2 regions of the Cytobacillus sp. Bac17 genome follow, and region 1 is predicted to be linked to the other one. Evidence: riboswitches for the same ligand, from Rfam matches in the RefSeq annotation. Region 1 holds a riboswitch; the other holds the start of a gene.
The links. Region 1 has a riboswitch for ZMP and ZTP ahead of NR125_RS21780 (bifunctional 5,10-methylenetetrahydrofolate dehydrogenase/5,10-methenyltetrahydrofolate cyclohydrolase). Riboswitches for the same ligand answer to the same signal wherever they lie in the genome.
Positions count from the first base shown of each region.

Region 2: another riboswitch for ZMP and ZTP. It lies ahead of NR125_RS19255 (phosphoglycerate dehydrogenase); the one in region 1 lies ahead of NR125_RS21780 (bifunctional 5,10-methylenetetrahydrofolate dehydrogenase/5,10-methenyltetrahydrofolate cyclohydrolase).

Region 1 is NZ_JALJRC010000023.1:73,667-76,774, reverse strand. Features, by position in the region: gene NR125_RS21785 (cold-shock protein) at 1-155, opposite strand, end outside; gene NR125_RS21780 (bifunctional 5,10-methylenetetrahydrofolate dehydrogenase/5,10-methenyltetrahydrofolate cyclohydrolase) at 388-1,248, opposite strand; ZMP/ZTP riboswitch at 1,333-1,415, opposite strand; gene NR125_RS21775 (hypothetical protein) at 1,989-2,477, opposite strand; gene NR125_RS21770 (nucleoside hydrolase) at 2,660-3,108, opposite strand, start outside.
Region 2 is NZ_JALJRC010000018.1:82,618-85,725, reverse strand. Features, by position in the region: gene NR125_RS19265 (YhbD family protein) at 112-735, shown strand; gene NR125_RS19260 (polymer-forming cytoskeletal protein) at 755-1,468, shown strand; ZMP/ZTP riboswitch at 1,751-1,829, shown strand; gene NR125_RS19255 (phosphoglycerate dehydrogenase) at 1,897-3,096, shown strand.

The DNA.
Region 1 (3,108 bases):
ACGATTTCGAAAGTTACGTCTTGACCTTCTTCTAAAGTTTTGAAACCTTCAGTTTGGATAGCGGAGAAGTGTACGAATACATCTTGACCTTCTGAAGATTCGATGAATCCGAAACCTTTTTCTGCATTAAACCATTTAACTTTACCTGTGTTCATTTGTGTTGCCTCCCAATAAATTGTTTTTCACTATAATGTACCATATAAACTTAAACATAAAAAAGTCGCAGCTTGCAGAAATGAGGATGAACGATCGCCTACATTTCTTTGCAGCTACGACTACTTATCCAAAAAGTATATAACGAACTTTACAGCGTTAACCTAATAATAAACGACACCCAGTTATAAGTCAATCCTTTTAAAGATCAATTTTTATTTAGGGATAAATGAACTATTTATGCTTCCCTTGTATTTCAGCGATTTTTTCTGCAGCATGAACAGTATGTTTCAAAAGCATGGAAATCGTAACAGGTCCAACTCCTCCAGGTACGGGGGTAATGGCAAACGCCTTTTCAGCACAGCTTTCATACTCTGCATCCCCAATATTTCCTTCATTATATCCGGCATCAAGGACAATAGCTCCTTCTTTAATCCATTCACCCTTGATAAAGTTAGGTTTCCCTACAGCTGCTATTACAATATCAGCTTGCTTTACAATTTGGGGCAGATTTTTGGTATATGAATGGCAGGTAGTGACTGTTGCGTTTCGATTGAGTAAAAGGGCAGAGACCGGCTTGCCAAGGATTGGGCTTCTGCCTACGACTACAGCATGCATACCTTCAGCACTCAATTTATAGAAATCCATAATTTCCAAAATAGCTGCAGGTGTACAGGATGGATATTCACCAAAACCGAATGCGGTCTGTCCATATCCAAGGCTTGTAACACCGTCTACGTCTTTTTCAATAGCAATAGCTTCGAAAGCTTTTCGTTCATCTATATGTCCTGGTACGGGATGCTGTAGAAGGATTCCATGTACAGAAGGATCATTGTTTAATTCTGCAATCTTCTCTAATAGTTCTTGTGTTGTTGTATCCTTTGACATATGAATACGTTTTGATAATATGCCAAGTTTTTCACAAGCATTCCCCTTCATCCGTACATACGTTTCAGAGGAAGGGTCATCTCCCACCAAAATTGTGGCTAAGCAAGGGACGGTATCCTTCCCCTTCAATTCTTCAATTCGATCCTTTAATTGGTCTTTCACATGTTTTGCCACAACAATTCCATCAAGAATAATCTTTTTTTCCATGCATATTCCTCCTATAGGAAAAGCACCTATTCGGCTGACGGGCTTTTCCATTTTGTTATGAAAAAAAGAGACAAGGGTATCCCTTATCTCTGCCCAGACGACCGGCTATACATAGACGCAGCTCCCCAGCGGTTCATTCCGCATTGTCGTCAGTCACTGCGATTTTGAAAAGCTATTCTAATGAATACATCATACCACAAAAACACAAATAATTAAACTGAAACTTATTCAAACGTTCGTGTTTTTTTGCGAGATATATAAAAAAGGACAGCAAATACTGTCCTTATAAATGATATATTTGAGTTAATTAGTTATTACCTAAAACAATGAAAGCCCTGCCTCTCTTCCATCCTTGCGGCTCCTAGACCGCGCCAGTGGGAATCAGGTTGGTCGGAATTCTTTCCGACTTAGATGCTCTCTGAGATTTTAATATTAAATGGTAAGAAACTTACTGAAGTAAAAATACGGAGAAGTGTCTGGTTTATAGAAGATGATTAAGAAGAAAATTCAGCATTAAGCTGTCCACACAAATTATTCTTAATTACAAACACATGCTTACTCTTTCAAAATCCTAAAGAGCATGAAACATAATAAAAAGCCGCAGTTTCACAAAAAAAGAAGGTTCGGCTGCCGAACAATCCAAGTGAATTAACGACTTCAACAATATACCTCAAATACTTCAATCACTATGTTATCTTATTTACGGTAAAGTGTCAAGAAAATAACTTGTCACCCGCTTATTAGCCTTCTCCTTTATACTCTGTTACATCAAAAAAATCGGTTGTGTCTTTATAGCCATTAAATCCAATATCCAGATCATGAAAATATCGGTGCAATTTAATTAAAACTTCCTTATCCTTAGTGCCCGACTGCACAGTTTCTGCCAGCCGTGTTATTGTGCCCAGGTCAGTCTGCAAATCCTCATTCTCAGCTGATATTTTTTTAAGCGAATTTACGATTAATTCAGCCTGATCTCTTTGTTTTGGCCAGCTGACTTTACGATCTCTTCCCCATCCAAGTGTTTCATTATAAAAAGTATGATTGGAGGCAATGAAGTCCCCTAAATCATCGTACATTAATCCCTGTTCAGATGTCTCCGCATTTGCTGAGGTTTTTTGAACCTTGGATTCATCCTTATTTAAAAAGACAAGTACACTATATGCTATGGCAATAGCTATGACCATTCCCAGAATTGAAAGAAACCTGTTTAATTTCTTGTTTTTTAGCAATTTGAAAGCCTCCATTTGATTTTGATAATGTATGCCGAAACTAAATGGAATTATTGCCATTCTTCCTTGTCTGAAGAAACCTTCCCTGACTGCAAATGTTTTCCATGTTAATACATTCTATGCCAACTTTCCTTTCCCCTTCAACACCAAATAAAAAAGCTTTTAACACTGAGTGTCAAAAGCTATTTCTGATTTTTCTGAGCAAGGAAAACCTCGATAAAATCAATAACAAAACGTTCCAGATCAAACTCCATCGCTATATTATCAAGTGTTTCGGGCGGATCAACTTCGGGCACCGGCCTAAAGTCAGCTATGCTTTTACCCTTTGCCTTTCCAAACTGTTCTATTCTCACTCTTCGTTTTACATATTTGGCAAGATCAGGATTTGTGAGAACACTTAATACAAGAACATCATGAAGAGGTGCACCCTTAATTCCCGGGACAAGCTTTTGATAAGCCTCATAATAATAATCATAAGCAGGTTTGATTAGATCTTTAAAAGGCGATTGAGTATTATCTGCAATAAAATCAATCGTTTCAGGCCTGATAATCGCTTTATTTGTTACATTTAGGGGAAATATATAGATGTTTTTTGCTTTTTCAAGCACTGAATCCGCTGCAATGGGGTCAG
Region 2 (3,108 bases), on a different contig from region 1:
TGGTGTAAAATCGGGATTTTGTCGAAAAACCTCGGGAAAAAATGAATAATACAATATTCTTAACGTAACAGTGTTATGTTACAATCATACCATCGGAAAGGAGACCTGGAATTGAGCGATGAATTAATTTCAAAAAAAGAAGTCCTTGATTTAACTGGAATTTCTTATGGGCAGCTTTATCGGTGGAAAAGGAAAAGCCTGATACCGGAGGATTGGTTTGTCAGAAAATCAACTTTTACAGGGCAGGAGACATTTTTCCCAAAGGAGAAAATTCTGGAGCGGGTCGATAAAATACAAAAGATGAAGGATAGCCTTTCACTGGATGAGCTGGCAGATTTGTTTTCATTGAATGCTTCAAATCTGAAGCTGACAAAGGAAAGCCTGATTGCTAAAGGGATAGCTTCTGAACCGGTTATGAATATCTTTCTCGAGACACAGGAAGAGCTTAACGAATTCAATTACCATGAGATTTTGAAGCTTTATATCCTTTCCATCCTGCTTGAATCCGGAGATATCCATATCGAGGAAGGGAAAATGCTTCTTCAGTTATTGAGTGATCATCAAAGTATCCTGCAGCAGCCAAAAGCTGTTATCTGCTTTATTCGCAAACTTGGAATGTCCAGCTGCCTGATTTCGGTAAACGGGGAACAAGTCCTGCTTGAAAAAGGAACAAAAGTGGCCGCCACTTTATCGTTAGAACATTGTGCAGAGGAATTAAAATCCAAATTGGTATAGGGGGAATTTTGCTGTGAATATGAAAACACTAGGGAACTTAATAATTAATGGAGTGGGATCGTCTAATGGAGGTTCATTTGAAAAGGTTGGATTAAATGGCAAGGGAACGGTAAACAGTGATATTGAGTGCAAGAGATTCCATTGTAACGGTACGGCCACTATCCATGGAAACGTAAAAACTGAAAAGGGAAAGATCAGTGGTGCTGCAAAGATCCATGGAGCTGTTAAAGCTGAATCCTTTGTTATCAATGGCTCTGCCGACATTTCTGAAGCTGTCAGCTGTCAAAACCTTGAAGTCGCCGGAAGATCCACTATCGGAGGCTCTGTAAAATGCGAAGTAATCGTTGTGAATGGGAAAGTAACTATTGAAGGGGACTGTGAAGCGGAGGTCTTCCGTGCTGAAGGGACATTTTCAGTAGATGGTTTACTGAACGCAGAAACGATCGATATTAAGCTTTTTGGAGACAGTAAAGCGAAAGAAATCGGCGGCAGAAAAATTAAAGTGACACAGCATAGAGAAACCCTATTAAAATTAATCAAATCCATCTTTCCCTTGAAACTGGAGGCGGATTTAATAGAAGGCGATGACATCGAACTCGAAGGCACAGCAGCTCTTGTCGTAAGAGGGAAAAATGTAAAAATCGGCAAAAATTGCGAGATCGGACTTGTGGAATACTCTGGTGTTTATGAATGTGCAGCAGAAGCGGAAGTTAAAGAACTTCGCAAAATCTGATAAAAGGAGAGAGGTGCAGGGAAGCAGTTTTTTACATTTTCTTTCGGATAGTCAAATTTTATTTACAGATAAAATGTTATAAGCTGTTTTTATGACTGGATAACAGAAATTATTTGCGCACATTGCAGAAATGAAAATGTTATCCTAATAACTAACTTCGAAAAGCATAGTGTACAAAATAAGAAAAATATACTGTAGAAAAATAAAAAATAATTTTAATAATGTAAGCGCTTTAAATGGTTGAAGTTTTCAGAAGACTTTGATAAGATTTAAAAAACCGAAAAGGCTATGTGTAACTGGCGAGACGCGGATCACCGCGAGGGAGCACATAGTGTCGAAGCCGTTCGCCTGGGCAGAGGTAAGGGATTCTACCCTTGCCTCTTTCTGTTTTAAAATCTGACAAAGTTAGTTGAAAAGGGGAGAATCCAGTGAGTACCATGACTTTAGACAGAGTGAAGACGATTAAAACGCTGAATGCGATTGCGCCAAGCGGTCTTGAGGTGTTTAACAAGGATCAATTTACAATCGATAATGAAAGCGGCAATCCGGATGCGATTGTCCTTCGGAGCTTTAATATGCATTCAATGGAATTGGGCGATCGATTAAAAGCAATTGCCCGTGCAGGCGCGGGTGTGAATAATATCCCGGTTGAGAAATGCACTGAACAGGGCATTGTTGTTTTTAATACACCTGGTGCCAATGCGAATGCAGTAAAAGAAATGGTGCTTACTTCCTTAATGGCTTCATCCCGCAATCTCTTTGCCGGCATCTCCTGGACCAAAACGCTGAAAGATGAAGGAGACCAAATTCCTAAGCTTGTAGAATCAGGGAAAAAGCAATTTGTCGGAAAAGAAATTAAGGGGAAAACTCTCGGTGTGATCGGATTGGGGGCAATCGGGGCCCTTGTGGCCAATGATGCACTTGAACTTGATATGGATGTCGTAGGCTTTGACCCATTCATTTCGGTTGACACTGCCTGGAACTTATCCCGCAATGTTCAGCGCGCCATGACCATTGAGCAGGTGTTTGCAGAATCTGACTATATCACTGTACATGTTCCATTAACCGATGATACAAGGGAAATGTTCAATGAAGATACATTCAGCATGATGAAGAATGGTGTTCATATTCTGAATTTCTCACGCGGGGAGCTTGTGAATGAATCAGATATGGCAGCCGCCCTTGAAAGCGGAAAAGTGGGCAAGTATATTACAGATTTCCCAAATGAAAATATCCTGAAAATGAAAAACGCAGTGGCAATTCCGCACCTTGGCGCTTCAACAAAAGAATCTGAGGAAAACTGCGCTGTCATGGCAGCACGACAGGTGAAGCACTTCCTTGAAACAGGCAATGTCAAAAACTCAGTTAACTTCCCAAATGCTGCTCTTCCTTACACAGGCAAGCGGCGTGTCACTGCTTTTCATAAAAACATTCCTAATATGGTCGGCCAAATCACACTTGCTATTTCAAGCTACCAGCTGAATATTGCGGACATGGTGAACCGCAGCCGCGGTGAATATGCGTATACCATGATCGATATCGATAATAAAGTTAATGGTGATGTCATCCCTGGACTGCTTGAACAGATTAATCAAATTGAAGGCATTATCAAGTCACGAATTATATAAAAATACAGCCTC